DNA from 3 places in the Streptomyces sp. NPDC102514 genome. Region 3 is predicted to be linked to each of the others. Evidence: riboswitches for the same ligand, from Rfam matches in the RefSeq annotation. Region 3 holds a riboswitch; each other region holds the start of a gene.
What was found. A riboswitch is a leader RNA that binds a small molecule or an ion and turns the genes downstream of it on or off. The one in region 3 is predicted to bind S-adenosylmethionine.

Region 1 (3,268 bases), on a different contig from region 3:
GCACCGCTTCGACGTAGTCGGCCGCCTCGTCGAAGAGGTCGACCGTCAACTCCTGTACGGCGGGGCTCTCCAGGTCCTCGATACGGAACGACGGGACCGTCCGGCGGCCGAAGTGCGCGGCCTCGTTACGGCGGGCCGACACCTGGATCCGTACGCCGCCACGGCCGGTGCTCACATAGTCCAGCGTGGCGATGGCCTTCGATATGTGGAACGGCTCTGTGTGCGTGGCCACCACGGTCGGCAGCAGACCTATGTGGCTCGTCAGCGGGGCCACCCGGGCGGCGATGAGGACGGCGTCGAGCCGGCCGCGGACCTGGTCGGTGCGGCCGTCGGGCTCGGTGAAGTGCGAGGACTGGAGACCGAGGGCGTCCTCGATGGTCACGAAGTCGAGCAGACCGCGTTCGGCCTCGGTGACGAGGTCCGTCCAGTACCCGGCGGTGAGCAGGTCCCGGGGGCGGGCCACCGGTTCGCGCCACGCGGCGGGATGCCAGCCGGCTCCGTCGAGCGCGACGGCGAGATGCAGGGCGGAGGAAGAGGGCAGGGCTGAAGAAGGTACTGACGACACGACGGGGGTGCCTTCCTGATCGACCGTGGAGGAAGCCGGCCCTCACTGCGCGGAGGGCGGGGCCGCGGAGGTACGGGTCAGGGACGACAGAGTGCGCCGGCGACGCGCAACAGGTCGATGTGCTGCCGCGAGTACAGGCGGACGCGGCGGCGCGGGGTGAGCTTGGGGACACGGAGGCGGGGCGTTGGGCGTGGTCGTCTCACGTGCGTCACCTCCGTCCTGCGGCTCGTCTCCTCGTCGACGCTGACAACAGTACGGCTGTTCCTTTTCTTCCGGCAGTACGAATTTGATCTCGGCGGTTCGTTGTCGTGTGCGGGTCGGTGGGGGCTGAGCGCGCAGTTCCCCGCGCCCCTAGGGGGCGAGGGCGAAGCCCCGCCTTCAGGGGCGCGGGGAACTGCGCGGCCAACCCCCACCGACCCGCACGGGCCACTGCCCACCTATTGAGACGTCGTCTCGGCATCTTGACGACACTCACGCAGCGCACCGACACTTGCGGGGACGGTCACGATTGTCAGCGCCCGTCGGACAGGGTCCCCCGTCCGTGCGGTCATCGGCCCCGGCCCGCTGACAGGCAACCCTTCCACCGCGACGGGGTGCCCCGGGTGACGACCGGGTTCCGCCGGTGCGGCGGGACAAGCGTGGTCTCGCCTCGTGCGAGCCCCGACCGGGACGGGTGGGAATTGCCCAGGAACGGCTTGACGAGGCGACTGCACATCGATCTGTTGCGCGTCTCCAGCGCTTACTAGTCCGCCGCCGGTCCACCCGGTCCTTCCGGTCCGCTCGATCCGGACCCGTCGGACCCGTCGGACCCGTGGAGCCTGCCGGACGTGCACGACACAGCGCAGTCACTCCGTTTCGCCACTGGTGCCCACAAGGCGGCCAGGGCTTCCGCGATTCCCTCTGGAGAGCCATGCCCGAGACAGTTTCCCGCGGTTCGAGCACAGGTACCTTCGCCACGGCCGCGCGTACGGCCGGCACCGGCGCACCCGCCTGCGGCACGGTCGCACCGAGCGCGACCGCACGTCCGCACCGCTTCCGCGGCCGCATAGGTGTCGGCCTCGCCGGCGGCTTCTACCCGGCGCCGCACCGCTATCAGCTGTATCTGTCCGAAGGCTGTCAGCGTTCGCTGCGCGTCTCGATCACCCTCGCCCTGCTGGGACTTGAGCACTCGACGGCCACCACCGTGCTGACCTGCCCCGCCGAGACGCCGGACGCCTTCGCCTCGCTGCGCCGGGCCTACGAGGCGACCTGGCACCACTACGACGGTCCGCTGACCGCGCCCGCGCTGTGCGACCGGTGGAGCGGACGCGTCGTCAGCAACCACACGCCCGACATCCTGCGCGACCTCGCCGACCTCGCCGACCTCCGGGACGACGAAGGGCCCGGCCTGCCCGCGCTGCGTCCGCCGGCCCTCGCCGCGGAGATCGACGCCCTGCGGGAACTCCTCACCCGGGACGTCACACCGGCCTCCCCGCCCCACGCGCGGGCGGCGACACTGACCCTGCTCGATCATCAACTGGCCGCCATCCCATATGTGTTGGGGGAGGCGATCACGGCCGCGGACGTGGATCTCTGGGTGGCACTCACTCATCTCGACACGGCCGGCGGCGCCCTGTCCGCGTACCTCCACCTGGACGGGTACGTCCGGCGGCTCGGCCGGCACCCGGCCTTCCTCGGCGGCGGACGCACGGGCCGTTAAACGGCCGCCCGGCCGCCCGGCCGCCGTTGCGAACAGGGTGTTTCCGTTCTGCGAACAGCGGGCCCGGGCCGACGACACACCTCCCCCGCCGGTGTGAGCATGTCCGCATGATCAAGGGAGAAGTCAGGGAAGAAGCCGGCAAAGAGGCCGGGGTGGGGACCCGGGCCGCCCGGCGGGGGCCGGCGGTCCGCTGGGTGTCCGAGGAGTGGGACGCCCCGGCCCCGGCCCGGCTGCGGGAGCAGATGTCCGCCGAACTGGCCCCGCGCTACGCACCGGTCGAGCACCGGCGCGTACGTGCGCCGCAGCCCGCGGCCGAGGAGATCGTCGTCACCTGGGTCGCCTACTCCGACGGTGTGCCGGTGGCCACCGCCTCGCTGCGCAGGCTGCCCGACCGGCACGAGGTGAAGCGGGTGTTCGTGCACGCCGACTACCGCGGCCGGGGGCTGGCGCGAGCGGCCCTCGCGGCGGTGGAGTCGACCGCGCTGACCCTCGGCGTCGACCGGCTGTGGCTGCAGACGGGCGCGCTCCAGCCGGAGGCGCGGGCGCTCTACGCGCGGGAGGGCTGGCAGGAGGTGCGGCCGTACGCCCCGTACGACCGCAATCCGTTCAGTGTCTGCTTCACCAAGGCGCTCACGGAGCCGGCGGAGACGCCACCGTCACGCTGAGCCCTGGTTCAGGCGGGGCGGATCACGCTGTGGATCGCCGCCTCGCCGGCCCAGTAGATCGACTCCTCGCGGATGGCGACGCCCGGGCTCGGTGCGTGGATCATCATGCCGTTGCCCGTGGCGATGCCGACGTGACCGACCTGGCCGCTGAAGAGCACGAGGTCACCGGGCCGGATGTCCGACACGGGGACCATCGTGCCGGCGGTCGCCTGGTCCTGGGCGGAACGCGGGAGCGCGACTCCGGCGACCTTCCAGGCGGCCTGCGTGAGACTGGAGCAGTCGTACGAGCCCGGTCCCATCGAGCCCCATACGCACGGCTTGCCGATCTGGGCGCGTGCG
Region 2 (3,268 bases), on a different contig from region 3:
ACGAGTCCGCCTCCGCCGCGCTTGGCGGTGAGCTCGCCGGACTCGTCCTTCGTGTACGAGACCGGGCCGCGGTTGGACGCGACGAGGACGGGGTGTTTGCCGTGGGTGGGAGCCATGACTCGAAATCTAGCCGCAGCGCTATCCGCTCAAACGTTCCCACTGGCCGCGGAGGGGAGACCGTGGGTCGGCGGGGGCGTGCCGCGCAGTTCCCCGCGCCCCTAAAAGCGACAAGACTGCGCCGTTCCCCGCGCCCCTGATGGTGGCGCGGGGAACTGCGCGACCAGCCCCCACCGGGCCCGCGGACGAAGACGGTGCTCTCCGCGGAGTGGTCGGTACCGCTAAGCCGCGCGGCGCGACACGTACTCCCGGATGTCGGCCATCGGAGGACGTTCCTCCATGTCCACCGAGTACGTCCGCGGCTCGAAGCCACTTTCTCCCCGTACGAACTGCGTCAACGACGGCCGGATCATGTGCCCGCGGGCAAGCCGCAGCTGAGCGGTCCGGTAGATCGCCGCGGACATCCGCCCGAGCGCCTGCCCGTCCTGATGCCGGTGCTTGCGCACACCCACGTCGACCTGCGCGAGGGCGTCCAGGCCGACCAGGTGCAGCGAGTCGACCAGCATGCCCAGTTCCACGCCGTAGCCCACGGGGAACGGGAGCCGTTCGAGGAGCGAGCGGCGGGCCGCGTACTCCCCGCCCAGCGGCTGCACGAAGCCGGCCAGCTGCGGCCAGTGCATGTTGAGCAGCGGCCGGGCCATGAGTTCGGTGACCCGGCCCCCCTGACCCGCGGCGGAGCCCAGCGGGCGGTCGTACATCGCCTTGACGAGGTCGACCCCCGGATCCGTGAGCAGCGGACCGACGATCCCGGAGACGAAGTCCGCCGAGAACTCCTTCAGGTCCGCGTCGACGAAGGCCACGATGTCCCCGCGGGTGACGAGCAGCGAGCGCCACAGCACCTCGCCCTTGCCGGGCACGGCCGGGATGCGGGGCAGGATCTCGTCCCGGTGCACCACGCGGGCGCCCGCGGCGGCGGCGACCTCGGAGGTGCGGTCCGTCGAACCCGAGTCGATCACCACGATCTCGTCGACGAGCGGCACTCTCGCGGGCATCAACTCGCGGCGGATCACGGCGACGATCTCGCCGACGGTCTCCTCCTCGTTGAGAGCGGGCAGTACGACACTGACCGTGGAGCCCGTGGACCGCTTCGCGGCGATCAGCTTCTTGAGCGGGCGGTCCTCGACGGACCAGGAGCGCGTGCTCAGCCAGCGCTCGACGTCTTCCAGCACGTGCGGCTCTCCCTTGCGTTCATCGGGATGCGTGCGTCCCGCCGCGATGTGGACCGGTGTGACGGTCATCTCGCGGTTCGGACGGCTTTCTCCACCATCCATGCCGTCGGTTACAGTCTTGAACAACGCTGATGACCATCGCATGTCGGGGGTCGTTGCGTAGACAACTAAATACCGCTCATCCAGAGGGGCAGAGGGATACGGCCCGTTGAAGCCCCGGCAACCCTCCAGCCGGTCTCGTCCTGATCATTGTTGATCAGTGCAGCGAGGCTCCCGGCTCGGGAAGGTGCCAAATCCGTCTCATGGCGAAGTGCGTCGTGAGGAAGATGAGGAAAGGGCCTCGCCTCCATGGCTGCGCAGACAGTTGCAAGCACCACGAACTCCACCCCCTCCGCGGACTCCGCGAACGCCGTCGATCTCGGTCCGGCCGCCGCGCTCTCCTGCCGCGAATGCGGCCACCGCGTACCGCTCGGTCCGGTTTTCGCCTGCGAGGAGTGTTTCGGCCCGCTGGAGATCGCGTACGACTTCTCCGGTTACGACACCGAGGAACTCCGCAAGCGGATCGAAGCCGGTCCGGCGAACATCTGGCGGTACGCGCCGCTGCTGCCCGTCCCCGCGGACGTGGCGGACAAGCCGAACATCAACCCCGGCTGGACCAAGCTCGTCCAGGCCGACAACCTGGCGCGCGAGCTGGGCGTCGACGCCGGCAAGCTCTTCGTCAAGGACGACTCCGGCAACCCGACGCACTCCTTCAAGGACCGTGTCGTCGCCCAGGCGCTGGAGGCCGCGCGCGCGTTCGGCTTCACCACGCTCTCATGCTCCTCCACCGGCAACCTCGCGGGCGCGGTGGGCGCCGCCGCCGCGCGGGCCGGCTTCCGTTCCTGCGTGTTCATCCCGCACGACCTGGAGCAGGGCAAGGTCGTCATGGCCGCGGTCTACGGCGGCGAGCTCGTCGGCATCGAGGGCAACTACGACGACGTGAACCGCTTCTGCTCCGAGCTGATCGGCGACCCGGCCGGCGAGGGCTGGGGCTTCGTCAACGTCAACCTGCGGCCGTACTACGCGGAGGGCTCCAAGACCCTGGCGTACGAGATCTGTGAGCAGCTCGGCTGGCGGCTGCCGGACCAGCTGGTCGTGCCGATCGCCTCCGGCTCGCAGCTGACGAAGATCGACAAGGGGCTGAAGGAGCTGATCCAGCTCGGTCTCGTCGAGGACAGGCCGTACAAGATCTTCGGTGCCCAGGCCGAGGGCTGTTCGCCGGTGTCCGTCGCCTACAAGGCCGGGCACGACGTCGTACGGCCGCAGAAGCCGAACACGATCGCGAAGTCGCTGGCGATCGGCAACCCGGCGGACGGGCCGTACGTGCTCGACATCGCCCGCCGGACGGGCGGGGCCGTGGAGGACGTGAACGACGGCCAGGTCGTCGACGCGATCAAGCTGCTGGCGCGGACCGAGGGGATCTTCGCGGAGACCGCCGGCGGGGTGACGGTGGGGGTGGCGAAGAAGCTGATCGAAGCAGGTCTGCTCGATCCGACGCTGACGACTGTCGTCCTCAACACGGGGGACGGTCTGAAGACGCTGGACGCCGTCGCCTCCGACACGGGGCTGACCGCGACCATCCGTCCGAACCTCGACTCCTTCCATGAGGCCGGGCTCGGTTCCTGATCGCTGTCGCAGTTCCCCGCGCCCCCGAAGAAGGGGCGCAGTACCACAGCCCTACCTGATGGAGGTCCCGTGAGCGTCAACGTCCGTATCCCCACCATTCTGCGTACCTACACGGGTGGCCAGGCCGAAGTGGCCGCCGAAGGGGCGACCCTCGCCGAGGTCATCGCCGATCTGGAGAAGAACCACACCGGTATCGCGGCCCGTGTCCTGGACGACCAGGGCAAGCTGCGGCGGTTCGTCAACGTGTACGTGAACGACGACGACGTCCGCTTCGAGCAGGGTCTTGAGACGGCCACGCCGGACGGCGTCGGGGTCTC
Region 3 (3,268 bases):
ACCCTCACGGCGCACGAGCAGTACCAGCCGGCCGAGATCGGCCCGACGGTCGACGAGAACGGTGTCGAGCGCAAGGTGAAGGGCCCGCAGAAGCTCCGCGCCAAGCTCAGCAACTCCTACTACGGCGAGGACGGCCAGATCCCCAAGCCGACCGCCGAGGAGTACAAGGAGATCACGAGCGGCCACGGCCACCACTGATCACCACCTGTTCGCCACGGCAGGAGCCCCGTCCATTGCATGGACGGGGCTCTTTGCCGTCCCGGGGGCTGGATAGGGTGGACCCACATCCACGAACACGAACCCAGGAGCGGCAGATGAGTGCTGTGACCCCCGCTGGAGGCGACTTCGCGGCGGGCCGTTCCTGGCCCGCCCTCCTGAACGGCCTCCTGGACGGGCGCGACCTGAGCGCCGACGACACGGCCTGGGCGATGGACCTGATCATGCGGGGCGAGGCGACCGACGCGCAGATCGCCGGGTTCGCGGTGGCCCTGCGGGCCAAGGGCGAGACCGTCGACGAGATCTCCGGCATGGTGCGCACGATGTACGCGCACGCCAATGTGATCGACGTGCCCGGCGACACCGTCGACATCGTCGGCACCGGCGGGGACGGGGCGAAGACCGTCAACATCTCGACGATGTCGGCCGTCGTCATCGCGGGTACGGGTGCCAAGGTCGTCAAGCACGGCAACCGCGCCGCGTCCTCCGCGTCCGGGGCCTCGGACGTCCTCGAAAAACTCGGCGTCAACCTGGAGCTGACTCCGCGGCGGGTGGCCGAGGTGGCCGAGGAGGCCGGGATCACCTTCTGCTTCGCGGTCAAGTTCCATCCGGCGCTGCGGCACGTCGCCGCGGCGCGTGGGCAGCTGGGGATCCGGACGACCTTCAACTTCCTCGGTCCGCTGACCAATCCCGCCCGGGTGAAGGCACAGGCCGTCGGGGTCGCGCACGCGCCCATGGCGCCCATCGTGGCCGGCGTCCTCGCCGAGCGCGGCAACTCCTCGCTCGTCTTCCGCGGCGACGACGGGCTCGACGAGCTGACCACCACGGCGACGTCCCGGGTCTGGATCGTCCGGGACGGCAAGGTGCGCGAGGAGGCGTTCGACCCGCGGGACGTGGGGATCGAGCTGGTGCCCGTGGAGGCGTTGCGGGGGGCTGACGCGTCGTACAACGCGGATGTCGCCCGGCGGCTGCTGGGGGGTGAGCGGGGGCCCGTGCGGGACGCCGTGCTGCTCAACTCGGCGGCGGCGCTGGTGGCGCTTGCGCCTGGCCCGGGATCGCTCGCCGAGCAGATCCGGGCGGGGATGGCCGTGGCGGCCGATGCCATCGATTCGGGGGCGGCTCTGCGGACGCTGGAGCGGTGGGTGGCCGCGACGCGCGCGTAGCCGCTCGCGTGTGCGGTGCCGGTGGGCGCGTTGTCGTCTGCGGCCCCGGTGGGGGCTGGTCGCGCAGTTCCCCGCGCCCCTGAAAAGCGGGCTGCGCCCGGCTTTTCCCCACGGCCCCATGCCCCCCTTGCTCTGGTGGGGGCGGGCCCTGACGATTGCGCAGTTCCCCGCGCCCCTAGGTACCTAGGGGCGCGGGGAACTGCGCAGCGGGGGGTCGGGGGCGGAGCCCCCAGGGGGTGACCGGTGCTCGGGGCGTCCCGGTATGCGGACAGTGGGGGTGCGGTGGGGTGATCGTGTGGCAAGATGCTGGCAGGTCATGAGTGACAGTCAACAGGCCCCGGCCGACTGTCCGGCAACCCTCCGTCCGTGGCGGGGTGCCCCGGGTGAAGACCAGGTCGTAGGCAGTGAGGTCTACGGCAAGCGCGGACCCCTCGCCGCCCGTCAGGGCGGATGCACCAGGGGTCCTGGTCGTTCGAGGGAGCCTTTCATGAGCAAGCGAATGCGATAGGGCGCCGAGCCCCACTTCCGCGTACCCCTTTCACCTTTCCCGTGCTGAGCCCTGTCCGCTCGCACGGTGATTTCGCCTGCCTCTCACAGGAGCTCGCCATGTCTGTCTCCACCGCTGCCGCCGGCCGGACCGCCCACTGTGACACCGACACCGCGGGGTCCCTGCCCGTGCTGGGCCGGGACGTCACCGTTCCGCTCGTGACCGGTGGCGAGGTCACCTACGCCGCTCTCGACTACGCCGCCAGCGCCCCCGCCCTCCAGCGGGTCTGGGACGACGTGGCCGCGTACGCCCCGTACTACGGCAGCGTGCACCGCGGGGCCGGCTATCTGTCGCAGCTCTCCACGGACCTGTTCGAGAACGCCCGCAGGACCGTGGGCGAGTTCCTCGACTGCCGTGAGGACGACGAGGTCGTCTTCACCCGGTCCACCACCGACTCGCTCAACCTCCTCGCCGCCGCCCTGCCCGCCGACTGCCAGGTCTTCGTCTTCGAGACCGAGCACCACGCCTCGCTGCTGCCGTGGCAGGACGTCCGCGTCACCTACCTCAACGCCCCGCGCACCCCGGGCGAGGCCGTCGCGACGCTGGAGCGGGCCCTCGCCGGGCGCGACCCGTACGGTCCGGCGCTCGTGTGCGTCACGGGTGCCTCGAACGTCACCGGCGAGCTGTGGCCCGTACGGGAACTGGCCGCCGCCGCCCACGCCCACGGCGCCCGGATCGTGCTCGACGCGGCCCAGCTCGCGCCCCACCACCCCGTCTCCGTCCAGGAGTTGGACGTGGACTGGGTCGCCTTCTCCGGGCACAAGCTGTACGCGCCGTTCGGCTCGGGTGTGCTCGCGGGACGCTTCGACTGGCTGCGCGAGGCCGACCCGTACCTGGCCGGCGGGGGTGCCTCGAAGAAGGTGTCACGGCGTACGGACGGCGGCGTGGACGTCGAGTGGCACGAGAGTGCCGCGCGGCACGAGGCCGGGTCGCCCAACGTCATCGGCGCCTACTCCATCGCCTCCGCCTGCAAGGCCCTCACCGAGGCGGGCTTCGACACGCTCGTCGCCCGGGAGCAGCAGCTCGTCGCCCGGGTCCGGCAGGGCCTCGCCGAGGTGCCCGAGGTCCGGGTGCTCTCGCTCTTCGGTGACGACGCGCCGCGCGTCGGCGTCATCTCGTTCGTCGTGGAGGGCTGGAACAGCTCGCACTTCGCCGCCGCGCTCTCCGCCGAGTACGGCATCGGTGTCCGCGACGGCCTCTTCTGCGCCCACCCGCTGGTCCGTACGCTCCTCGGCAGCGACCCGCAGTCCCAGGGCGAGTGCGGTGCTCCCGAGGCCGCCCCGGGCGAGAAGTCCCTGAACGCCATCCGCGTCAGCTTCGGTGTCGGCACCCCCGACGAGCA

Region 1: another riboswitch for S-adenosylmethionine. It lies ahead of ACZ60E_RS05470 (glutathione S-transferase family protein); the one in region 3 lies ahead of ACZ60E_RS44940 (aminotransferase class V-fold PLP-dependent enzyme).
Region 2: another riboswitch for S-adenosylmethionine. It lies ahead of thrC (threonine synthase); the one in region 3 lies ahead of ACZ60E_RS44940 (aminotransferase class V-fold PLP-dependent enzyme).

Annotation. Positions count from the first base shown of each region.
Region 1 is NZ_JBVJLW010000002.1:41,481-44,748, forward strand. Features, by position in the region: gene ACZ60E_RS05460 (LLM class flavin-dependent oxidoreductase) at 1-565, opposite strand, end outside; gene ACZ60E_RS05465 (putative leader peptide) at 643-1,002, opposite strand; SAM riboswitch class IV at 1,066-1,210, shown strand; gene ACZ60E_RS05470 (glutathione S-transferase family protein) at 1,476-2,264, shown strand; gene ACZ60E_RS05475 (GNAT family N-acetyltransferase) at 2,372-2,929, shown strand; gene ACZ60E_RS05480 (C40 family peptidase) at 2,938-3,268, opposite strand, start outside.
Region 2 is NZ_JBVJLW010000018.1:119,884-123,151, reverse strand. Features, by position in the region: gene ACZ60E_RS36455 (alpha,alpha-trehalose-phosphate synthase (UDP-forming)) at 1-116, opposite strand, end outside; gene ACZ60E_RS36450 (glucosyl-3-phosphoglycerate synthase) at 339-1,286, opposite strand; SAM riboswitch class I at 1,462-1,619, shown strand; gene thrC (threonine synthase) at 1,635-2,951, shown strand; gene ACZ60E_RS36440 (MoaD/ThiS family protein) at 3,021-3,268, shown strand, end outside.
Region 3 is NZ_JBVJLW010000040.1:29,794-33,061, reverse strand. Features, by position in the region: gene qcrB (cytochrome bc1 complex cytochrome b subunit) at 1-198, shown strand, start outside; gene trpD (anthranilate phosphoribosyltransferase) at 315-1,379, shown strand; SAM riboswitch class IV at 1,692-1,808, shown strand; gene ACZ60E_RS44940 (aminotransferase class V-fold PLP-dependent enzyme) at 1,986-3,268, shown strand, end outside.